3 linked regions of the Mesorhizobium japonicum MAFF 303099 genome follow. Each later gene encodes a partner of the first gene's protein in a complex. Links are inferred from orthologs where the notes say so. Each region holds a gene or a part of one and is shown in the gene's direction. Other genes may lie near its edges.

What was found.
Region 2: rpmI (region 1) and rplI share a complex: the UniProt entries of both Bacillus subtilis proteins name them as parts of the 50S ribosomal subunit. The link is inferred for Mesorhizobium japonicum MAFF 303099 from one-to-one orthologs.
Region 3: rpmI (region 1) and rpmE share a complex: the UniProt entries of both Bacillus subtilis proteins name them as parts of the 50S ribosomal subunit. The link is inferred for Mesorhizobium japonicum MAFF 303099 from one-to-one orthologs.

What each region holds. Positions count from the first base shown.
Region 1 is NC_002678.2:4,006,815-4,009,646, reverse strand. It holds rpmI (50S ribosomal protein L35), read left to right. Parts: upstream 1-1,230; coding sequence 1,231-1,434; downstream 1,435-2,832. Other genes in the region: pheS (phenylalanine--tRNA ligase subunit alpha), read left to right, coding at 2,074-2,832; rplT (50S ribosomal protein L20), read left to right, coding at 1,522-1,923; MAFF_RS20745 (methyltransferase family protein), read left to right, coding at 422-1,048; infC (translation initiation factor IF-3), read left to right, coding at 1-199.
Region 2 is NC_002678.2:6,485,056-6,495,654, reverse strand. The notes cover bases 4,018-6,721. They hold rplI (50S ribosomal protein L9), read left to right. Parts: upstream 4,018-4,929; coding sequence 4,930-5,514; downstream 5,515-6,721. Other genes in these bases: MAFF_RS31915 (SAM-dependent methyltransferase), read left to right, coding at 5,690-6,721; rpsR (30S ribosomal protein S18), read left to right, coding at 4,476-4,724; rpsF (30S ribosomal protein S6), read left to right, coding at 4,018-4,476. Outside these bases: MAFF_RS31940 (LTA synthase family protein), read left to right, coding at 1-1,822; MAFF_RS31935 (pilus assembly protein), read right to left, coding at 1,865-3,511; more of rpsF, read left to right, coding at 3,976-4,017; more of MAFF_RS31915, read left to right, coding at 6,722-6,982; MAFF_RS31910 (YnfA family protein), read left to right, coding at 7,064-7,387; MAFF_RS31905 (small ribosomal subunit Rsm22 family protein), read left to right, coding at 7,389-8,360; MAFF_RS37050 (DUF1428 domain-containing protein), read left to right, coding at 8,481-9,194; MAFF_RS31895 (YciI family protein), read left to right, coding at 9,223-9,588; MAFF_RS31890 (RNA polymerase sigma factor), read left to right, coding at 9,585-10,599. UniProt on the Bacillus subtilis protein: Binds to the 23S rRNA.
Region 3 is NC_002678.2:3,151,815-3,162,439, forward strand. What follows is about bases 3,176-5,905. They hold rpmE (50S ribosomal protein L31), read left to right. Parts: upstream 3,176-4,294; coding sequence 4,295-4,516; downstream 4,517-5,905. Other genes in these bases: MAFF_RS16470 (ABC transporter transmembrane domain-containing protein), read right to left, coding at 3,176-4,088; MAFF_RS16480 (hypothetical protein), read left to right, coding at 4,619-5,119; MAFF_RS16485 (TetR family transcriptional regulator), read right to left, coding at 5,297-5,905. Also shown: MAFF_RS16460 (carboxypeptidase M32), read left to right, coding at 1-102; MAFF_RS16465 (DUF3857 domain-containing transglutaminase family protein), read left to right, coding at 329-2,233; more of MAFF_RS16470, read right to left, coding at 2,289-3,175; more of MAFF_RS16485, read right to left, coding at 5,906-5,926; MAFF_RS16490 (NAD(P)H-binding protein), read left to right, coding at 6,051-6,878; MAFF_RS16495 (DUF1772 domain-containing protein), read left to right, coding at 6,880-7,356; MAFF_RS16500 (SelT/SelW/SelH family protein), read right to left, coding at 7,387-7,734; MAFF_RS16505 (YebC/PmpR family DNA-binding transcriptional regulator), read right to left, coding at 7,746-8,495; MAFF_RS16510 (ArsR/SmtB family transcription factor), read right to left, coding at 8,707-9,030; MAFF_RS16515 (SRPBCC domain-containing protein), read left to right, coding at 9,082-9,564; MAFF_RS16520 (SRPBCC family protein), read left to right, coding at 9,573-10,040; MAFF_RS16525 (TerC family protein), read right to left, coding at 10,060-10,625. UniProt on the Bacillus subtilis protein: While neither of the L31 paralogs is essential, this protein does not seem to function as the main L31 protein.

The sequences.
Region 1 (2,832 bases):
GAAGGCGGTGCGCCGCTTCTTCGAAGAGGGCGACAAGGTCAAGCTGACATTGCGCTTCCGCGGCCGCGAGATGGCGCATATGGAACTCGGCATGCAGCTTCTGAACAAGGTGCGCGAGGAAGTGGCGACCATTGCAAAAGTCGAGGCGGAGCCGAAGCTCGAAGGCCGCCAGATGATGATGGTGCTGGCGCCGCGCTAAGGTGTGCTGAATATCAACACCTGAGATCACGATAAAGTCAGGCGTGACCAGCGCTCCAAATCCGCCTGAATTGTCTTGCAGAGCGTCCCGGCGATCGGCGGGACGCCTGTTTTTCGGCTAAAGCTGCGATCGCCGGCTTTGTTTTTTATGCATGTCGTCCTCCCAAAACCGGACCCACTTTTGGGCGACATGCAATAGGCTCCTCGACGATCGGATATCCCCTTGGACAACGAACTCAAATACGGGCTGGGCAATTACCAGCAGATGCGTCGGCTGGTGCTTGCCGTGCTCGTGGTGGTGCTGTTTCTGGCGCTGCTGTTTGGCCAGTCGACCTTCCCACCCGACACGCCGGTGCATGAAACAATCGAGATGTTCGGCGTGCTGCTGATCTTCCTCGGCATCGTCGGCCGCCTCTGGGCGACGCTCTATATAGGCGGGCGCAAATCCTCCGAGGTGGTCACCGGCGGGCCCTATTCGATCACTCGCAACCCGCTCTATGTGTTCTCGACGGTGGCCGCGGCCGGCGTCGGCGCGCAGATCGGCTCGTTCTCGGGCATCATCCTGTTCGCACTGCTGTGCGCGGGCGCCTTCCATATCGTCATCCTGCGCGAGGAGAAATTCCTCAAGGAAGCGCTCGGCGCGCCCTATCAGGCCTATCTGGACAAGGTGCCGCGCTTCTTCCCGAAGCTTTCCCTCTACCAGGAGGGCGACACCGGCAGCTTCAAGCCGCGCCTGCTGTTGACCACGCTGCTCGACGGCCTGGTGTTCCTGATCGCGCTGCCGGCCTTCGAACTGATCGACGGCGCGCAGCAGTCGGGCATGCTTCCGGTGTGGTTCAAGCTGCCCTGAGCGGGGACAGAGCGTCGCACGGCTTCAGGTGTTGCGCACCGGCCGTGTTTGACGTATAGGACCGCCGTTCAAGAAAACCGCCCGGCAGGGCATGCCGTGGCGGTTTCATTTGCTTTTCGGGCTTTGGTCGGCCCGGAGCGAACAAGAAGCGCGATAGTGCGCCAACAATACGGAGTAGCAAAATGCCCAAGATGAAGACCAAGTCGGCCGCCAAGAAGCGGTTCAAGATCACAGGTACGGGTAAAGTCCTGTCGGCTGCGGCCGGCAAGCGTCACGGCATGATCAAGCGTTCCAACAAGTTCATTCGAAATGCCCGCGGCACGATGGTTCTGGCTGAACCGGATGGCAAGAAGGTCATCAAGAATTTTCTGCCGAACGGCCTCTAAGGCATTCGGTCCGGACACGCAGTAGTTTTACGCAATTCCGAACGGAAAGCCGCAGGCACCTGGGATTGCTTTTAAGGAGATCATGACATGGCACGCGTAAAGAGAGGCGTCACCTCGCACGCCAAGCACAAGAAGGTCCTGAAAGCCGCGAAAGGCTTCTACGGCCGTCGCAAGAACACCATCCGCATCGCCAAGCAGGCGGTGGAAAAGTCGCTGCAGTACGCCTACCGCGACCGCAAGAACCGCAAGCGCTCGTTCCGCGCGCTCTGGATCCAGCGCATCAATGCCGCGACCCACGAGCATGGCCTGACCTATGGCCGCTTCATCGATGGCTTGAACAAGGCCGGCATCGAGATCGATCGCAAGATCCTGTCCGACATGGCCATCCATGAGCCGCAGGCTTTCGCCGCGCTCGTGGCCAAGGCCAAGGTCGCGCTCGAATATCTGAAGAACACCACGCCGAACGCCTTTGAAAGCGCTGTCGCCTAAGACCAGCGCTTCCCAAGCATTCGCAATTCTGATTATGGGGAACCCGCGCTGGCACGGCTGGCGCGGGTTCTTTTGTCTCTGATGTCTGAACTTTCAACTTAAAAGTGACTTCCACTTTAAAGTCGACTTCCAACGTAGCGAGTTTGACCCGTGAACGACGCAACTAGTGGCCTGGATACGCTCGAAAATTCCCTGCTGGCCGATATTGCATCGGCGGCCGATGAGCCGGCGATCGAGGCCGTGCGCATAGCCGCCTTCGGCAAGAAGGGCACCGTGTCCGAGATGCTGAAAACGCTTGGCGCCATGACCGCCGAGGAGCGCCAGCTCAAGGGGCCCGTCATCAACGGCCTCAAGAACCGCGTCACCGAGGCGCTGACGGCACGCAAGGCCGAATTGAAAGACGTGGCGATCGCAGCACGTCTCGCCGCCGAGAAGGTCGACGTGACGCTGCCGGTGCGGCAGTCGCCAGCCGAGCGCGGCCGCATCCATCCGATCAGCCAGGTCATCGACGAGATCGCCGCGATCTTCGGCGATCTCGGCTTCGCCATCGCAGAAGGTCCAGACATCGAGACCGACTATTACAATTTCACCGCGCTGAATTTCCCCGAGGGACATCCGGCGCGCGAGATGCACGACACCTTCTTCTTCCAGCCGGACGAGAAGGGCGAGCGCAAGCTGTTGCGCACGCACACCTCGCCCGTGCAGATCCGCACCATGGAGAAGCAGAAGCCGCCGATCCGCATCGTCATTCCGGGCAAGACCTACCGCCAGGATTCCGACGCCACGCACTCGCCGATGTTCCATCAGGTCGAGGGACTGGTGATCGACAAGACAGCCAATGTCGCCAACATGAAGTGGGTGCTGGAGGAATTCTGCAAGGCGTTCTTCGAGGTACCCTCGGTCAAGATG
Region 2 (10,599 bases), 2.5 Mb from region 1 along the record:
GCTGATAAGCCTGGCGATCTCTGCCATCCTGGTGTTTGCCATCGAACTGATCGTGCGCGGCGACTTTGCCGGCACCGTTTCCTTCTTCCTGCAGCCGCTCAAGCCGGGCTGGACCACCATCGTTGTGTTCGCGCTGATCCTCATCGGTCTCGACGCCTTGCTGGGACGCAGCCATCAGAGCCTGATGATCGTCGCGCCCTTGACGCTGGCGCTGGCCTTTGTCGGCCATCAGAAATCGCATTATCTCGGCGATCCGCTCTACCCGACTGACTTTCTCTACGCTCGCCAGATCTTTGCGCTGCTGCCGCTTCTGGTGCGTGAGCGGCCGATGACCGCGCTCGCCATGGTCACCGGCATCATCGCCGGCCTGTCGCTGCTCGTCTATGGCTGGCGGCTGTGGCGCCGCAAGGTTCCAGCGCTCAGCCACAAGGGCCGCCTTGCCCGGCTGACGCTGGCGGTGCCGCTGCTCGCCTTCTTCGTCTCGATCATGGACTATGCCACCTTCTCCTGGACCAGGGACCGGCTGCAGATCATCCCGATCATGTGGGACCAGAAGGAAAACTACGCCTCCAACGGCTTTGCGCTCGCCTTCGCGCTCAACGTGCCGATGGCGCATGTCTCGGCACCGCCGGGCTATACGGACAAGGCGATCGCGGCGATCGACCGGCCGCAGATGACGGCCTCGGTGCCCGATGAAAAGCCCGACATCATTATCGTCATGAGCGAATCCTTCTGGGATCCGACCAAGCTGCCAGGCGTCACCATCACGCCGGATCCGATTCCCACCGTGCGGGCATTGCGTTCCGGTTCGATGTTCTCGCCTGAATTCGGCGGCATGACCGCCAACATCGAATTCGAGGCGCTGACCGGCTTTTCCAACGCTTTCCTGCCGGCTGGCAGCATCCCCTACCAGCAATATGTGCGCACGCCGACGCCTTCCGTGGCGACCTTCCTGAAAAGCGAAGGCTACAGGGCGCGCGCCATCCATCCCGGCACCAACTGGTTCTGGAACCGTGGCGCGGTCTACGCCGATTTCGGCTTCGACGATTTCAAGTCGGAAGAGACGCTGCCGCCCATGGAAAAGCGCGGACCGCTGGCATCCGACGCGGCGATGACCGACGAGATCATCCGCGAAGCCGGCGCCAGCGACGACCCGGTGTTCTTCTTCGCGGTCAGCCTGCAGAACCATGGCCCCTACGAACCGAACCGTTATTACAACCCGACCCACGCGGTGCAGGCGCCGATCAGCCAATGGGCGCGCGACTCGCTGTTGAGTTATGCGGAAGGTTCAGCCGACGCGGACCGCGGCCTTGAACGTCTGATCGAATGGGCCAAGAAGCGGGAGCGACCGACGATTGTCGCCTTCTTCGGCGACCATCTGCCACCGCTGGGGCCGGTCTATGTCGAAACCGGCTTCCTGAAGGACAATGTCGCGCCGCGCAAGGAGCCGACACCGCAAGCCGCCCTTGACCATCACGAAACGCCACTGATCATCTGGTCGAACCGTTCCGGTCCGGTCGCGGACCTCGGCACGGTGAGCCCGGCATTCCTGCCCTATCATATCCTGACTGCCGCCGGCATCACCCATCCCTACTATACGGGCTTCCTGGGCGAGATGCGGGAACGCTACCGGGTCGTCGACCGCAACCTGCTTCTGACGCCGGCCGGCGCGGCCACGCCCGACTGGTCGCGCCAGAAGGAGATCGACCCGGCGATCCGCGATTTCCAGCTCATCCAGTACGACATGATGTTCGGCAAGCGCCACGCGGCGCCCGACTTCTTCCCCGAGACGGTCGACAAGGTTGTCGCTCACATGAGTTGAGGGGTGATCCTTAGAGGTGCCTGGCTCGCGCGTGATAGGCTGCTAGTTGGTCAGCTGCAGCCTTGAGAACTTGTTGGCGATGTGCTGGAAAACGTCCGGCAATTTGGCCGGATCGTTGACGGCGTAGTAGCCGCTCGGGTCCGAGGCACATGCGCTGTAAAGCGCGCGGTTGGCGGCGGTGTCGGATTGCAGCACCATGGTGTAGATTTGCACGCCCTGGTTCTTCAATTGAGTGCAAACGCTTTTGGTCCAGCCGTCGACATTGCGCGCCGCGGCGGTCTGGTCGTCCGATCCGAAACGGCCACCCGCCAGATAGCCATAGGATGTGTAGTCGGACTTCGTCGGCTGTTCGCTGGCGCCATAGACGACGTTCTCGCCGTCGGTGAGCAACAGCACGATCTTGCTGATGCCGGGCGTCTTCCACGGCGCTCCATCGGTGTAGGGCGCGGCGGGCGACAGCACTCGCATGCCCCATGACAGGCCTTCGGAGACATTGGTGCCCGAACCGTTCCACTCGGTCATCTCGCTTGCTGCCTTGCGCAGCTTGTCGAAATCGTCGGTCAGGGAGACGACGGGGGTCGGGCAGGCGCGGTTCGGGCCGACGGTGATGGGGGAACCCGTCTCGGTGATGAGCGCCTTGGTCGGCGCAACATATTTGGCCACCTTTTCCTTGGCATCCTTGTCGGCCGGTGGCACAGGGTCGGCCAGACTGCTGAGATCGATACCGAGACGGTTGCCTTTCAGCTTGGCGGTCTTGGTCTTGTCGCTGACGTCGTCGAGATAGGAATTGTTGTAGTATTTGGCCGCATTGCCATAGGAGCTAGACGGCTTTTGGGCATCTTCCGGATCGTCCGGCGCGAAATACGGAACGAACAGCGTGTCGGGCTTGTCCGGGTCGGGTGGGGTATCGGAAATGTTGTAAGCGCCCGGCCGCGCCTCGACACAGCCTTTCCACCCGGTGCCGTTCCATCCGGCCTCGGTCCATCCGGTGTCCTTGAGCTGCTTGAAAAGCGCCATATGATTGGGACGCTTGCCGTCGATGACGGGGAAATTGACGCCGTTGGTGGAAGACTTGCCGTCCATGTCGATCCATGACGGGTCGAATTCATCGCCATTGACGTTGACGGCCGTGACGAACGGAACCAGGGAGGCGCGAATCTGGCGCGTCGGCGATTTCGTCGCCTCGAGTGTGTCCAGCAAGGACTTGGTTGCCGTCCTCAACGCCGTCATGCGGGCACCGGCCATCGAGCCGGTATTGTCCAGCACCAGCACGACTTCGAGCTGATTGTCCGATTCGACCGCCGAGGCATCGACGGCGATGTGTCTGTTGTGGCCGAAGAGGAAACCGAAGTTCAAATTGACGTCGGCCGACGCAACCGCCTTGGTCTTGATGAAGTTGACGCCCCTGTCGACGGTCAGCGTCGCCTGCGCGTTGGCAAGTTCGCCATGCCCGGCGATGTTGGCCTGAAAATAGCGATCGAAGGCATCGGTGCGGCTAATGTCGAGGTCGCCGAGATGCGAGGAGGCAAGATTTGCGGCGTCGAGTGCATTCTGCAGGTTGCTCTTGGCCCGCATGACGGTGGACACGTCGACCGCGAAGGCCACGGCCGACAGGATGGCCGGCAGGCCGAGCCCCATCAGCAGCGCGAAATTGCCGCTCTTCGAGCGCCAGAATTTGTTGAGAAGCATCCTTACCCCCGGAAATGCTTGCCCGCTTGATCTGCGCGGATCGCCCGGGCTTTTGCGCCCTCCCTGATGAATCGACCGTTGACGGCGAGGGCTCAACCTGTACAACCTGACATTGTGGTTAAGGGCGGCTTGCCGGATATCGCCAGGCTATTCCGGCGCTGTCGCCTGATTTTCCGGCGACCTGCGACATCGGGAACGCCGCTTGCCCTTGCCTTATCGCCGGATTGCTGTATAGACGCCGCCAATCTGCCGGTCCCAGCTGGGGGCTGAACGGAGGGCCGGAGGTTTTATCAAAGCCTTCGTGTGACGCCAGAAGTGCTTCCGCCTCCCGTGTCTCCGCTCTCGACCGTCTCGTCATGCTCCTTTCTTCCCCGCCCCTTAACCGGGACCAGCGGGTCAGAGAAGTTGCAGAGGCTTTTGCCGCCGGGAACCGGGAGAGAAACGAAGAAAGGCACGAAGACATAATGGCTCTTTACGAACATGTGTTTCTTGCCCGGCAGGACCTCTCGCAGCAGCAGGTCGATGCGCTTGTCGAACAGTACAAGGGCGTCATCTCCGCGAATGGCGGGTCCGTCGGCCGGGTCGAGAACTGGGGACTGAAGTCCCTCACCTACCGGGTCAACAAGAACCGGAAGGCCTACTACACGCTCATGGACCTCAACTGCCCGCCGGCAGCGCTCAACGAAATGGAGCGCCAGATGGGTCTGTCCGAGGACGTCCTGCGTTTCCTGACCATCAAGGTCGAGGCGCATGAGGAAGGTCCGTCGGCCATGATGCAAAAGCGCGAAGAGCGCTCCGAGCGCGGCAGCTTCGGCGACCGCGACCGTGGCGATCGTGGCCCGCGTTCGTTCGGCGACCGCGATCGCGGCGACCGTGGCGATCGTCCGCCGCGTTCGTTCGGCGACGCCGGTGGCGATCGTGGTCCGCGCCGTCCGCGCGAAGGCTTTGAAGGGGGTGCAGAATAATGGTCGACATCAACCAGATCCCGACCCGGCGCCCGTTCCATCGTCGCCGCAAGACCTGCCCGTTCTCCGGCGCCAACGCGCCCAAGATCGACTACAAGGACGTGCGTCTGCTGCAGCGCTACATTTCGGAGCGCGGCAAGATCGTGCCGTCGCGCATCACCGCCGTCAGCCAGAAGAAGCAGCGTGAACTCGCCAAGGCGATCAAGCGCGCCCGCTTCCTCGGCCTGCTGCCCTACGTGGTCCGCTAATTCTCCAGAACGGGCGGTTCGCCGCCCGTTCCTTTTACCGGCCATGACGGGCATGACCGGTTCAGCCGTCAAATCCCGAGTTGAGGTCAAAGACCTCTAACTGCCGCGACAGGCAGGACAGCGACACCGGCGCTCAAGGCGCTCAAGCTTCCTGACCTGTTCCAGAGAATTCGGCGTCTACGCCTAACCTTAAAGGAACAAAACCATGGAAGTCATTCTTCTCGAACGCGTTTCCCGCCTCGGCCAGATGGGCGATACCGTCAAGGTCAAGGACGGCTTTGCCCGTAATTTCCTGCTGCCGCAGGGCAAGGCGCTGCGCGCCAACGAAGCCAACAAGAAGAAGTTCGAAGGCCAGCGCGCCCAGCTCGAAGCCCGCAATCTCGAGCGCAAGTCGGAAGCCAGCCAGGTTGCCGAAAAGCTCGACGGCAAGAGCTTCATCGCCGTGCGCTCCGCCGGTGAAACCGGCCAGCTCTACGGTTCGGTGTCGACGCGCGACATCGCCGAGTTGCTGACGGCGGAAGGTTTTTCGGTCAACCGCAACCAGATCCTGCTCAACCAGCCGATCAAGACCATCGGCCTGACCAATGTGGCGATCGCGCTGCATCCGGAAGTCGAGGTCACCGTCACGCTCAACATCGCCCGCACGGCCGACGAAGCCGAGCGCCAGGCCAAGGGCGAAACGCTGACCACCGCCGAAGCCATCTATGGCGACGACATCAACGACAATGCGCGTCCGGAAAACTTCTTCGATCCGAATGCCGAATTCGACGGCGGCGAAGACAACGCCTGATCGCGCAAGACGGGCGTCGGAGCAGCGCTCCGATCACTTTGTCGTAATCCCACCTTTGTGGACCAATGCCCGGGCCTCTCGCCCGGGCATTTTTATGCCAAAAGGAACTTTTCGAACCCCTATATATTGTTGCAGAATTAAGGCAGCCAGTCTGACCGTGAGGGGACATTTGGTTATGAACATTCTGCTGAAGCGCGTTCTCGACCGCCTGGTGCGCACGGGCAATCTCAAGGTAACTGGGCCAAAAGGCTCGACAGTCATCTTCGGCGACGGCAGTGGCGAGCCGGTGCACATGCACATCAAGACCCGGCATGCCGAACGCGCCATCACCTTCGATCCGATGTTGGCGGTGCCTGAATCCTACATGGACGGCGAGCTCGACATTCTCGAAGGTGGCGTGCTCGGCCTGATGCGCATCGCCTTCCAGAACATGGGCAGCGGTGGCATCGACGCGACCTGGTCGAAAGCCATCGAAGGCCTGCGCCACGCCTTCCGCCGCCTGCAGCAGATCAACACCACCTCGCGCTCGCGCCGCAACGTGCAGCGCCACTACGATCTGTCGGGCGATCTCTACCGGCTCTTCCTCGACGAGGACATGCAGTATTCCTGCGCCTATTTTGAACAGCCTGATATGACGCTGGACGAGGCGCAGGCTGCCAAGAAGCGCCATATCGCCGCCAAGCTCAGGCTGAAGGCCGGCCAGACGGTGCTCGACATCGGCTCCGGCTGGGGCGGGCTCGGCCTCTATCTGGCCAAGGCGTTCGACGTCGACGTCCAGGGCGTGACGCTGTCGACCGAACAGCATGGCGTGGCCACAGACCGGGCGCATGCGCAAGGCCTGGAAAGCCACGTCCATTTCGAGCTGAAGGATTATCGCGAACTCAACGAACGCTTCGACCGCATCGTTTCGGTCGGCATGTTCGAACATGTCGGCGTCAACCACTTCCGTACCTTCTTCGACAAGGCGGCGACATTGCTGAAGCCTGACGGCGTCATGCTGCTGCACACGATCGGCCGCTCAGGCGTGCCGTGGGCGACCAGCGCCTTCATCCGCAAGTATATTTTCCCGGGCGGCTACATACCCGCAATGTCGGAAGTGCTGCCAGCGATCGAGAAGTCCGGCCTCGTGGTCACCGACGTCGAGATCCTGCGGCTTCACTATGCCGACACGCTGAAGCACTGGGGCCAGCGCTTCGCCGCCAATCGCGACAAGGCCAAGGCCATCTACGACGAACGCTTCTGCCGCATGTGGGAATTCTATCTGGCCGCTTCGGAAGCTGCCTTCCGCTGGCAGGACCTAGTCATCTTCCAGTTCCAGATTGCCAAGAAGAACGACACGCTGCCGATGACCCGCGACTATATGGCCAAATGCGAAAAGGCCTTGGAAATGCGCGACATGGGCCGCCGCGAAGCGGCTCCCGTCGAGAAGCCCGTCAAGCCCGCCCGCCGCCGCAAGGTGGCGGAGTAGACACGCCGTTCGCCATTGGCGCTTGCCAATCCCGGCCCCTGCCCTGAAAAAGGCCTCGTGATCGTCGCGAGGCCTTTTTTCATGACTTATCTCTTCTATACCGCCGCGGCGCTCGCCGAGATCGCCGGCTGTTTTTCGGTATGGGCCTGGTGGCGGCTGGAAAGATCGCCCTTGTGGCTGGCGCCAGGCTTCGTCTCGCTGCTTTTGTTCGCCTGGCTTCTCGCGCTGGTCGACACCAATGCGGCGGGCCGCGCCTATGCAGCTTATGGCGGCATCTACATCGCTGCCTCGCTTGCCTGGCTGTGGCTGGTGGAAGGCGTGCGGCCCGACCGCTGGGATCTTGCTGGCGCCGCGCTCTGCATAGCGGGCGCTTCGCTCATCCTGCTCGCACCGCGAGGAGCATAGCGTGGAACTGCCGGCCCCCCTTCGACAAGCCGTCGATCGCATCCTGGAAAAAATTCCGCTGCCTGAGCTCAAGCAGGCGGCGAAAACCCTGTCGGACCGCTACCGCGCCGAACTGCGCGACGGCCGTCTGCACATGGCACAGGACATGGCGGTCAAGGCCTATCTGGCAACGCGGCTACCGGCGACCTATGCCGCGGTCCGTGCCAGCCTCGACGCGCTGAACGCGGCCCGGCCGGATTTCGCGCCGAAAACCTTGCTCGATGTCGGCGCCGGTCCTGGCACGGTGCTTTGGGCCACCAACGGTCTCTGGCCTGATCTCGAACAGGCGATCTTGCTGGAGGCGAGTGCGGCGGTGCGCAAGGTCGGCGAGACGCTCGCCGCCGACGCCATCACAGCCCGAACCGTCTGGCGGGCCAGCGATGTCACAATGGACCTTGCCGACCTTCAGCCGGCAGACCTCGTCACCTGCGCCTATGTGCTGGACGAGATCGTGCCGGCATCGCTGCCCAAGATGGTCGACCGGTTGTGGCAGCTGACGACAGACACGCTGCTGATCGTCGAGCCGGGCACGCCGGCGGGCTGGCAGCGCATTTTGGCGGTGCGCGCGCAGTTGATCGCCGCCGGGGCGCATCTGCTGGCGCCTTGTCCGCACGAGGCGCCCTGCCCGCTTACCCCACCCGACTGGTGCCACTTTTCCCGCCGCGTCGCCCGCTCGCGCCTGCACCGGCTGGCCAAGGATGCTGATGTGCCGTGGGAAGACGAGAAGTTCATCTTTGTCGCCGCGTCGCGCCAGCCGGCCGCCTCCCATGCCGCGCGGGTCATCGCACCGCCGAAATCCGGTTCGGGCAAGGTTCTGCTCAAGCTTTGCCAGGAAGACGGCACGGCCACGGAGCAACTCTTCACCAAGCGTGACGGCGCGGACTTCAAGTTGGCCCGGCGGCTGGACTGGGGCGACAGGCTGGCGTCCGAATAGAGCGCAACGGCATCCAGACGGCGCCGGCCAAGAAAAATTTGGGGGCGATGTCGAATCCAAGCTGCGCCGTTCGACCATTGGCGTTCTCGGACCTTCCGGGACGCCAACAGGAGAAGGACAATGAACTATATCGCAGGATTTGTCGCCGCCGTCCCCGCCGCCAGCAAGGAAGCCTATCGCAGGCATGTCACCGAGGCGGCATCGGTGCTGAAGGAATTCGGCACGACCCGGATGGTCGAAGCCTGGGGTGACGACGTGCCCGGCGGCAAGACCACCGACTTCAAGCGCGCCGTGAAGGCAACGTCGGACGAGGTCGTCATCTTTTCGTGGCACGAATATCCCGACAAGGCAGCAGCGGACGCCGCCTACCACACGATGATGAGCGATCCGCGTCTGGCGAAGATCGTCGCAACCATGCCCTTCGACGGCCAGCGCATGATGACAGGCGGCTTCGCATCGATCATCGACGAGGGAATTTCCGGCAAGCCCGGCTATATTGACGGCTCGCTGGTGCCGGTTCCCATCGCCAACAAGGCCGCCTACCTGGCCGTGGCGTCAAAGCATGCCGCCGTGATCAAGGAATTCGGCGCCACCCGCATCGTCGAAGCCTGGGGCGAAGACATCTCCGACGGCGAGGTCACCGACTACAGGACAGCGGTGAAGGCGACGGACGGGGAAGCCATCGTCTACTCCTGGGTGGAATGGCCGTCGAAGCAGGTTCGTGACGAAGGCTGGAAGAAGGTGATTTCCGATCCGCGCATGTATGCCGACATCAAGCCCTATGACAACGGACGAAGGGTCCATGGCGGCTTCGCGCCGATCCTCGACGCCTGACCGCGCAAATCAAGACCAGGAAACCATCATGCGCTATGCCTGTCTCATCTACTATCACCCTCAGACACTGTTCGGGGGAAGTCCGCAGGCCGATGCCGCGCTTGCCGAGTGCGCCGGATATGACGAGGTGCTCAAGGCCAGCGGCCATTTCGTCACCGCCGAAGCCCTGGTGCTGCCGGAAGAAGCGATGACCTTGCAGGTCCGCGACGGCAAGATGTCGACGGTCGACGGCCCGTTCATCGAGACCAAGGAGGTCCTGGGCGGGATCATCGTCATCGAGGCCCGTGACCTCAACGAGGCCGTGCGGGTGGCAAGCGGACATCCATTGGCCACGATCGGGCACATCGAAGTCCGTCCGGTCGTCGACTTCAGCCAGCCCCGGCCGGTACTGTGAGCGCCGCCAGCACGCATGCCTGCCTGGCGACGGTGTATCGCACCGAGGGACGGCGCGTGCTGGCGACCTTGATCCGCCTGCTCGGCGGGTTCGACGCGGCGGAGGAGGCCTTGCATGAGGCCTTCGCCGCCGCCGCCGAGCGGTGGCCGCGCCAAGGCCTGCCGGCCAATCCCTATTCCTGGCTGGTCTCGGCCGGCCGCTTCAGAACCATCGATCGCTGGCGCCGGGAAGCGCGGCTGGCCGGCACTTTGCCGGAACTGTTGGCCTTGAGCGAACAGATAGCGGAACCGATCACGCCTGAAGACATAGCGGACGATCAACTGCGGCTCATCTTCGTCTGCTGCCATCCGGCACTGGCGCCGGACGCACGCATTGCCTTGACGCTGCGCGAGGTGGGCGGCTTGACTACCGAAGAGATTGCCCGCGCCTATCTGACGCCGGCGCCGACCATTGCCCAGCGCATCGTGCGGGCCAAGGCAAGGATCCGCGACGAGGCCATCCCCTACGAAGTGCCCGACCGCAGCGCGTTGCCGGCACGCCTCGAAAGTGCGCTGCAGGTGATCTACCTGATCTTCAACGAGGGTTACGCGGCAACGCAGGGACCAAGCCTGACGCGGGCGGATCTGTGCGCAGAGGCGATCCGCCTCGGCCGACTGGTGGTGGATTTGCTCGACCAGCCCGAAGCACACGGGCTGCTGGCGTTGATGCTGTTGCATGAGGCAAGGCGCGCGACGCGGGTCGATGCCAATGGCGACATCGTCCTGCTTGAGGATCAGGACCGGTCGCTGTGGGACGGCGGGCTGATAAGCGAAGCCAACGGCCTCATTGGGCGGGCGCTCGCTTCACGACGGGTTGGACCCTACATCCTCCAGGCGGCCATTGCCTCCATCCACGCGGAAGCGGCGGGTACGGTGGACACCGACTGGACCCAGATCGTTGCACTTTATGACGTGCTGAGGCGCGTCGCCCCCTCCCCGGTGGTCACGCTGAACCGTGCCGCCGCCCTTGGCA
Region 3 (10,625 bases), 850 kb from region 1 along the record:
GGTTCGCGCTGGTCGACGCCGAACCTGCTCGAACGCGCCACCGGCGAAAAGCTCAACGCGGTGCATTTCGTCAATCACCTGAAGCAGCGCTACGGCGGATGAGATCGGCCGCCCCGGTTTCGGCGACCGGCGGCGGCGAACAAGGAGGCGATGACGCGCCATCGCCGGGCGGCGATCTTGCGGGATCGCCGCTACTTTTCTATCACTGGTGGTATCCGAGCGTATATTGCAAGACGTGCGGACCATGAGGGCGGTACTTCCGGTGACATCTTCTGCGACAACGCGGCTTTTCGTCTTGATTGCCTTTACGCTTTTCTGCGCACCGGCCATGGCCGACGCCGAAATCCACAAGGGCAGCCCTGGCAGCTGGATCGACCGGGTCGAGCTTCCGAAGGCGGACCCGCGTTTCGACAGCCGGATCAAGAACGGCATCTCCAATCTTGTCTCGGAATATCAGATCCGGCAGCGGCCCGGCGGCATCGAGGCCTTCGACCGCTATGCCTACAGGATCGTCGACCGCACCGGGCTCGAGCGTGGCGCCGCCATAAATTTCGAATTCGATCCTGCGACGTCGCAAGTGACGATGAACTGGCTGAACATCATCCGCGACGGCGTGGTCATCGACCGGCTGCCCGGAGCTACTTTCGATGTGTTCCGGCGTGAGAAGGATGCAGAGAAAGGCCTGTTCGACGGCTGGCTCACCGCTTACGTGAATGTCGACGATGTCCGTGTCGGCGACATCATCGACTATGGCAAGACCACCGTCAGGACACCCATCGTCGGCGCGGATCTGTTTTTCCACTCGGTCGCCATGGCCTGGGGCGAGCCCATAGCGCTCATCCGCGAGAAGGTCGTCTGGCCGGCGAACCAGCCCCTGAACATCCGCCAGGTTCGCACCGACATCCAGCCGGATGTCAAAACCGACGGCGCCTCGAAAACCTATAGCTGGCAAAGCATCAACCCTGCCCCGGTCAAGCCCGAGGAAAACCTGCCGGCGGATTTCCTGACCTATCCGACGATCCAGATTTCCTCGACAGCCAAATGGCAGGATGTCGTCGACGCGATGTTGCCCTACTACCGGCTCGACCAGGAATTGCCGGCCGCTTTCGCATCGAAGCTCGACGATATCGCTGCCCGATACGCTAAACCCGAAGACCGGATGATCGAGGCGATGCGGCTGGTCCAGGACACCATCCGTTATGTCAGCCTGTCGATGGGCCGTGGCTCCTACATTCCCCGCAGCCCGAGCACCGTGATTGCCTCAGGCTTCGGCGACTGCAAGGACAAGGCCCTGCTTCTTGCCTCCAGCCTGCGTCGGCTTGGCGTTGAGGCTGAGCCTGCCCTGACCGATCTCGACGACGGACTGGCACTTGGCGACATGCTGCCGACGATCCGCGCCTTCGACCACGTCATCGTCAAGGCATCGATCAAAACCCAGACATACTGGATCGATGCGACCAACTATCTGCAGGGTGGCCGGGCCGAGAACCTTGTTCCACCGGACTATGGATTCGCCTTGCCGGTCGTCGCCGGCAGCGCTCGGATGGAACGGATAGAACGCAAGGAACTTTTCCAGCCGACCACCTTCGTCAGCGAGGCGTTCGACTTTCCCAAAAACACAGGCGAGGCGCTCAAGCTGACGGTCAGCACGACCTACCGGGACGCGGATGCCGACTCAATGCGCTACAGGCTGGTTTCCCAATCGGCCACCAAGCTCGCCGACGACTATCTCCAATATTACAACCGGCAATATCCGGGGATGACCAGCCTGGCGCCGTTGTCGGCAAAGGACGACCGTGACGGCAATGTCGTCACCACGGTCGAATCCTACGAGCTGCCGGCCGAGGATCTCGACGCCGATGATCTCGTCAAGAACTTCCCCTTGAAGGCCGATGTCGGCATCAACAATTTGCCGGAGCCGGACATGGTTGGCAGGGCCGGGCCGATCTGGCTCGGCAGCCCGATGTTCAAGCGTCATCAGTGCATCGTCCGGAACCTGAAGGCGGAGTTTGTCGGCCCCGAAAAATCCGACGACGTGATCACGCCCTATGTCGCCTTCAAGGCGCGCTGGTCGAGTACGCCGAGCGAATTCCAGGTCGACTGGTTTCTCAAGACGATCAACGATCGCGTTCCCGCCAAGGATATCGGTTCATATCTGAGATCGCGCAGGAAGATGGGCGACAACGCCTCCTGGACCTACAATTTCGGCTATGCCGAAACCGAGGCGAACTGAGCCCGCCAAGCAACTCCCGTGAAATGATTTCCGGCGAAAACGGCTCGGGAAGAGCCTACTCCGCCGCGCCCCTGAAGGCGCTGGCGCCGGTCTCGAACTGCAGCTTGGCCAGCCTGGCATAGATGCCGCCCTTGGCGACCAGGCTCTGGTGCGTGCCTTCCTCGACGATGCGGCCGCCATCCATCACCAGGATCCTGTCGGCCTTCAGCACCGTCGCCAGCCGGTGGGCGATGACGATCGTGGTGCGGCCCTGCATCAGCCGCTCTAGCGCCGTCTGCACCAGCGTCTCGCTTTCGGCGTCCAGTGCCGAGGTGGCTTCGTCGAGCAGCAGGATCGGTGCGTCGCGCAGGATGGCGCGGGCGATGGCCACGCGCTGGCGCTGGCCGCCGGACAGCGTCACGCCGCGCTCGCCGACCTGGCTGTCATAGCCGTGTTCGAGCTTGAGGATGAATTCGTCGGCCAGCGCGTCCTTCGCCGCCGCCTCAATTTCGGTATTGCCTGCGCCCGGCCGGCCGAAGCCTATATTGTCGCGCGCGCTCGCCGCGAAGATGGTGACGTCCTGCGGCACGATGGCGATGCGCTCGCGCACCGAAACCGGATCGGCTTCGCGCACGTCGACGCCATCGATCAGGATCTTGCCGGTTTCGGGATCGTAGAAGCGCAGGATCAGCGAGAAGACCGTGCTCTTGCCGGCCCCCGAGGGACCGACGATGGCTACCGTCTCGCCAGGCATGACCTGGAAACTCAAGCCGTGGACGGCGGCCCGGTCGGGCCGCGCCGGATAGGAGAAGGAGACGTCGTCGAAGACGATCGCGCCCTTGGCGACCGTAGGCAGCGGCTTCGGCTCGGCCGGCGCCTGGATCGCCGGGTTCTCGGCCAGGATCTCGGTCAGCCGCTCGGCCGCACCCGCTGCCTGGGCAAGTTCGCCCCAGACCTCCGACAGCGCGCCGAGCGCGCCGGCGGCGAACACCGAATAGAGCAGGAACTGGCCGAGCGTGCCCGGCGATATCGTGCCTTCGAGCACGTCGCGCGAGCCGAACCAGAGCACCGCCACAACGGACGAGAAGATGGTGAAGATGGCAAAGAAGGTGAGGAAGGAGCGGGCGAAGATCGAGGCGCGCGCCGCCTCGAAGGCAGCCTCAACCGCGCCCGAAAACCGCCCGGTGACCAGCTTCTCATTGGTGAAGGCCTGCAGCGTGCGCACCGCGCCGATTTGCTCGCTGGCATAGGCTGTCGCCTCGGCAAGCGTGTCCTGCGCCTGCCTCGACTTGCGGCGCACCGAACGGCCGAAGGCGACCAGCGGCAGCACGATGACGGGAATGGCTGCAATGACCAGGCCGGACAGTTTTGGACTGGTCACGACCATCATTCCCACCGCGCCGAGACCGAGGATGACGTTGCGCAGCGCGACCGAAGCGGTGGCGCCGACCGCCGATTTGATCTGCGTGGTGTCGGCGGCAAGCCGTGACACGATCTCGCCCGACTGGGCGGTGTCGAAGAAGGCGGGCGACAGCGTCGTCACATGGGCAAAGACATCGCGGCGGATATCGGCGACGACGCGCTCGCCAAGCGTGATGACGAAATAGTAGCGGCCGGCGGATGCCGCCGCCAGCACGGCGGCCATCGCCACCAGTGCGGCGAAATATTCGGCGATGAAAGTGGTGCTGGACGACGAGAAACCGTGATCGATCATCCGCCGTACGGCCAGCGGCAGCGTCAATGTCGTTGCCGCCGCGATGGCCAGCGAGATGAGGGCGCCGACGACCAGCGTGCGATATCCAGCGATATAGGGGAACAGGCGCCTGAGCGGCTTGAGCGAGCGTCGGCGCTCGTCTGCGCTGCTTGATTGCGCCATCTCGGTGTGTCCTCTAGCCGCTTCGGCTTCATGCGCCGCAATATGCGCTTGCCGCGGCCTTGTGATTCAATTCCGCCTGATGTATAGGCTCGCCGACCGTTTTAGAAGCCGTGGCTCCTCAATAGCTGCGGCTTCGAGTTTTAAAAAGAGGCGCATCGACGCAGGCTTATGCCCGTCAGCCGCGCCGGCAAGCCAGGAACCGAGCCATGAAGAGCGCTATTCATCCCGACTACCACACCATCAAGGTCGTCATGACCGACGGCACCGAATACACGACCCGTTCGACCTGGGGCAAGGAAGGCGATACGATGAACCTCGATATCGATCCGACCACCCACCCGGCCTGGACCGGCGGCCAGCAGACCCTGCTCGACCGCGGCGGCCGCCTGTCGAAGTTCAAGAAGCGTTTCGAAGGCTTCGGCCTCTAAGCCCACTTCGGCATTGTCGCAGATCAAGAACCCGCCTTCGAGGCGGGTTTTTTGTTGACCTCAAGCAGTCGTATTGGGGACGAATTCGTCTGAAAGGGTGACATGTCTATTCTCGACGATAGCAGATGGTCCGGCCTCAAAGGCGGGTACAAGGTTGTGTACGATCCGCGACCGGCTTTGCAAACGCTGACCGTTCACTACACCAGCAAGTCGGCCTGGGACGAACTCTGGAATGAACTGCATCATCAGGGGGATGTCGGGGACGCTTCCTACGCCGCCGTCGTGGAGTTGGTTCGCATCTCCAAAGACCACGCTCCGGCCTATTGGGGTGCTTACGGCCTGGCCGCGACGATCGAAGAAGCGCGACAGCTCGATGACCGGAACCCACCGGTTCCGGATTGGATCGAACCGCACTACAGGGCAGCGTGGCGGACGCTTCTGCACCTGGCGTTGCGGGACCTGGCAACTAAGATTGACGACGAAACCGCTAACTGTGCGTTGGCTGTTGTCGCACTCCGTCGAGGCAGCCTGAGCCTTGCCCGAATGGCAATGTGCGCAGAGGATGAGCGCGCGGAAATGCTTCGCAGCTATTTCGGCACATAGCGCGCTTGTTCAGCGGATGGGGGCACGGACACAGTCGCCCTTGATGACGACCGAGGGCTTGGCGCCGGCGTTGTTGGGAAGCGTGCTGTCGACGAAGGAGGCCGTCGCGGCGACCGAATACATCCTTGCCGGCCACATCCTTGTCGGAGCAGGGAAAATGAGCAGGCGCGGCGCCGTTCAGTCTCCGGTCAGTTCCCGCAGCGCCATGCGCTTGTAGGCGGCGACCAGCCTGTCGCCCTCCTGTCGCTCGACCGAGATGGCCAGCCGTACCGCGGCCTCGCCCATTTGCCAGACGAGAAATGCCGTGGTCTCCAGGGCGACGGGGTCGGCGCCGGGACGCAGGCGCTTCAGCACCGCCACGAGGAACTCCGCATTGGCCCGGCTGTCGGCGAGTTCGAGCTGGCGCAACGCCTTGTCGGCCTGCGTGCCCGACCAGATGTCGCGCATCACCGGCTCGGCCAGGAACAGCCCGTAGTAGATATCAACCAGCTCCGAGAAAGCCCGCCGCAGGCCTTCGGCGTCGCTGACATCCTTGAGCGCGGCCGAGATACAGGCCTGGCTTTCGGCCGTGTAGCGCTCGGCCAGCGCCCAGATGATCGCCCGCTTGTCGGGAAAGAACTGGTAGAGCGAACCGATCGACACCCCTGCCCGTTCCGCGACCTCGCCCATGCGCATGGCGTCGCTGCCTTGCTCGGTGATCAGCGCCGAGGCCGCGGCAAGCATGCGCTCCACCCGCTCCCGGCTGCGCTGCTGGCTCGGCGCCCGCCGTGGCGAAGCGATCTGCTCGTTGGCCGGTGTGCCTTCCATGACTGTCTCCAACAACCCCTTCGGCACAATCGCCGAGAAAATGGCTTGACTCACAAAATACGAGGGTTTATCACGTTTTGCAAATGTGAGGATTGCTCATGTTTTCAAACAGAGGAAAACCACCATGACCGACACCAGACCAATTCTGATCCTCGGCGGCACCGGCAAGACCGGTCGCCGTCTTGCCGAGCGGCTGACGGCGCGCGGCATACCGGTACGGATCGGCTCCCGTTCCGGTACGCCGCGCTTCGACTGGGAGGCCCCCGCAAGCTGGGCTCCTGCACTCGAGGGCGTCAGCGCGGTCTATATCAGCTACTATCCCGACATCGCCGTGCCTGGCGCCGCCGAAGTCATCGATGCCTTCACCCGCCTTGCCGTGGAGCATGGCGTTCGCCGGCTGGTGCTGTTGTCGGGCCGCGGCGAGCATGAGGCGCAGCGCGCCGAAGAGATGCTGAAGGCTTCCGGGGCCGACTGGACGATCCTGCGCTGCGCATGGTTCTCGCAGAATTTCAGCGAAGGCTTCCTCATCGAGCCATTGCTGGCGGCCGAAGTGTCCCTGCCGGTCGGACCTGTCGGTGAACCCTTTGTCGATGTCGACGACATCGCTGACGCCGCCGAAGCGGTGCTGACTGAGCCCGGTCATGTCGGCCAGCTCTATGAACTGACGGGGCCGCGGCTGTTGAGCTTTGCCGACGCGGTCGCCGAAATTGCCAAGGCGACAGGACGCGACATCCGCTTTGTCAGAATTTCGCATGATGAGTTCACGACCGCTGTCGCGTCGCATGAACTGCCACCCGAAATCGTCTGGCTGCTCGATGAGCTGTTCACCAAGGTGCTCGACGGCCGCAACGAATCGCTCACCGACGGCGTCCAACGCGTGCTCGGCCGGGCACCGAAAGACTTTTCCGCCTACGCAACCGAAACCGCCGCAGCCGGCTTCTGGAGTAACTGAGATGAGCAAGCTTGTTCCCGCCCTCACCATCATCGCCGCAATCGGCTCGGGCGTCGTCGGCGGCGTCTTCTTCGCCTTTTCCAACTTCGTCATGGCAGCACTGGCCCGGCTGCCCGTCCCGCAAGGCATCGCCGCGATGAATTCGATCAACATCACGGTGATCACGCCGACCTTCATGACGGCGCTTTTCGGCACCGGCCTGCTCTGCCTGGTGCTCATCGCCGCCGCCATCATGGGCTGGAGCCTGCCCGGCTCGTACTGGCTGCTTGCCGGTGCGGTGATCTATGTGATCGGCAGCCCGATCGTGACCATGGTCTTCAACGTGCCGCTCAACGATGCGCTCGCCGCTGTCGACCCTGCCAGCAGCAACGGCGCCGCCGTGTGGGCGAACCATCTAAGCCAGTGGGTGATGTGGAACCACGTCCGCACCGTCACCTCCATCGTGGCGATGGCCTGCTTTATCTTCGCATTGCTGTAAAGAGGCCTTGCGAAACGCAAAGGGCCTCGCTCAGGCGGGGTCTTTTTGCGTGTGCCCCTTTGACGTGTGGCCCTTGCGGTCGGAATGACCGAGATCGCGATCCGGGTCGATCACGTCGCGCACCAGCTGCTTGAGTTTTGCCGCATCGGGAAAGCCACCGTCGCGCTTGCGATCCCAGATGAGAACATCATTGCAGGAGATGGTGAAGACGCCGCCGGTGCCGGGCACCAGCGTCACTTCGCCGAGATCGGTGCCGAAGGTGGAGAGCAGTTCCTGCGCCATCCAGCCGGCACGCAGCAGCCACTGGCACTGCGTGCAATAGGTGATGCGGATGGCGGGCAACGGCGTCTCGCTCATATCGGATTGAGCTTTGCTCATATCCCAACCGATCAGGCCGCGCTGAGCTTGGCCAAGGTCTCGTCGTCGACTTCGAAGTTGGCGTATACGCTTTGCACGTCGTCGTCATCCTCGAGCGTGGCGACCAGCTTCATCAGCGACTGTGCCCGCTCCTCGTCGACCGGAACATTGTTCTGCGGACGCCAGATCAGCTTCACCGACTCCGCCTCGCCGAGCGCGGCTTCCAGTGCCTTCGACACCTCGCCGAGATTCTCGAAGGCGCAATAGATCGTGTGGCCTTCCTCGTCACTTTCGACGTCGTCGGCGCCGGCTTCAATCGCCGCTTCCATGACCTTGTCGGCGCTGCCGGCCGATGCCGGATAGTAGATCTCGCCGACACGGTCCCACATGAAGGACACCGAACCGGTCTCGCCCATCGCGCCGCCGGCCTTGGTGAAGGCGGCGCGGACATTCGACGCCGAGCGGTTGCGGTTGTCGGTCAACGCCTCGACGATGACGGCGACGCCGCCTGGGCCATAACCTTCATAGCGCACGGCCTCGTAGTTCTCGGCATCGCCCATCGACGCCTTGTTGATGGCGCGCTGGATGTTGTCCTTCGGCATCGACACGGCCTTGGCGTTCTGGATCGCCAGCCGCAGGCGTGGGTTCATCGATGGGTCGGGCGTGCCGCTCTTGGCGGCCACGGTGATTTCGCGCGCCAGCTTGGAAAACATTTTCGACCGCACCGCGTCCTGACGGCCCTTGCGGTGCATGATGTTCTTGAACTGTGAATGGCCAGCCATGGCACCCCTGTCGTGTTCGGCTAGAGCATCTCGCAGCCAGGTGGATCACCTCGCCCTTGCAAAATGCTCGAATTCAAAATTTCAGAGCGTCCCAGGTGCAACCCGTGGAAGCACGGCGTTCTCTGTCGGAATGGCCGGCTTATAGATAAATCGGCTCAATTCGTCCAGCCGCGCCGTGCTGCCGGCAGCCAACAAGGACGTCTACAAGCGCTCACGCCTCCAGATCGGACTTCAGCCGGTCGATGATGCTGAGCGCATGGCCGGCATACTGGCTGATCCAGCGGTCGTGGATCTGCTTGATCGGCAGCGCGTTGAGATGGTTCCAGCGCTCGCGTCCGTCGCGGCGCGCAACGATCAGCTCCGCCTCCTCCAGCACCTTCAGGTGCAGCATGACGGTGCAGCGGTCGATGTCGGGAAAGGCATCGCACAGCATGCCCGTGGTCTTCGGCTCGTCCTTCAGCCGATCGAGCATCTCACGCCGGCGCGGATGCGCCAGCGCCTTGAAAACATTGTCGTCTTGCGATCGGCTTGACATGTTATATTTCTATAACATAACGTAAGGCCAATCAAGCAGGGAGTTGTGGATATGTCTTTCGGATTCCGCGTTTCCGGCCGCATCGGCAAACCGGTCGCCGAAGTTTTCGACGCCGTCGTCAACCCCAAGAAACTGAGCGGCTATTTCACCACAATCGGCGGCGCCAGCGCGCCGCTGGAAACCGGTGTTGGCGTCGTTTGGTGGGGCAAGGTGCCGGTCGAGGTCGACGAAGTGGTCAAGGACAGCCGCATCGTGCTGCGCTGGGACGCCACCGATGCCGACGGCAAGCCGGCCTACAAGACCCGCATCGAAATGAATTTCGAACCGCTGGACGATGGCGGTACCTTCGTCACCATCGCCGAAAGCGGCTGGCAGGAAGGCGCGGTCGGCTTGAAGAAATCGTACCTCAACTGCGAGGGCTGGTCGCAGATGCTGGCCTGCATGAAGGCCTATGTCGAATACGGCATCAATCTGCGCGACGGCTATTACCGCAGTGAGATGAAGGGCGAGCCCGCCAACGAGACCAATGTTTGAGCGTTCCCATGGAGATCCGCGAAACCCCGACAGCCGAAACCGGCATGCTGATCCGGCGGCCTGTCGCCGAAGTGTTCGAGGCCATCGTCGATCCGGCCATCACCACCAAATTCTGGTTCACCCACGGCAGCGATCGGCTGGATAGCGGCGAAGAGGTCCGCTGGGAGTGGCGCATGTACGGCGTCTCGACGACCGCCAAGGTCAGCGAGATCGTCAGGAATGAAAGGATCGTCATGCAATGGAGCGATCCGCCGACAACGGTGGTCTGGACCTTCACCGAAATGCCCGGCGATGCAACCTTTCTCGAGGTCCGCAACTTCGGCTTCGCCAGCACGCCCGACGAGCAGGTCAAAGAAGCGATCGGCTCGACCGGTGGCTTCACGTTGGTGCTGGCCGGCGCCAAGGCCTGGCTGGAACAAGGCCTGACGCTAGGCCTTATCGGCGACCGCCACCCGAAGGGTGTGCCGGGGCGTTAGATGCCCCAGCATGCCGGTCTCAATGCCCGTCGTCGGGCTTCGCTTTCCTGCGCCGCCGCGCCAGCATGTTGAGCCCTTCGACCAGGGCCGAGAAACCCATCGCCGCATAGATGTAGCCCTTGGGCACGTGGTAGCCCATGCCGTCGGCGATCAGCGTCATGCCGATCATCAACAGGAAGCCCAGGGCCAGCATGACGATGCTGGGGTTCTTGGCGATGAAGTTGGCCAGCGGACCCGCCGCCAGCATCATCACGCTGACGGCCACGATCACGGCGATGTACATGATGGCGATCTCGTCGGTCATGCCGACGGCGGTGATGATGGAGTCGATCGAGAAGACGAGATCGAGCAGCAGGATCTGGAAGATCGCGCCGGCAAGCGAGATCTTGAGCGTCTCACCCATCATCGTGTCCTTGTGGTCGTCGGGATCGACCGTGTGATGGATCTCCTTGGTCGCCTTCCACACCAGGAACAGGCCGCCGGCGATCAGGATCAGGTCGCGCCAGGAGAAGCCATGGCTGAAGGCGGTGAAGACCGGCGTCGTCAGCTGGACGATGACCGAAATGGTGGCGAGCAGCACAAGCC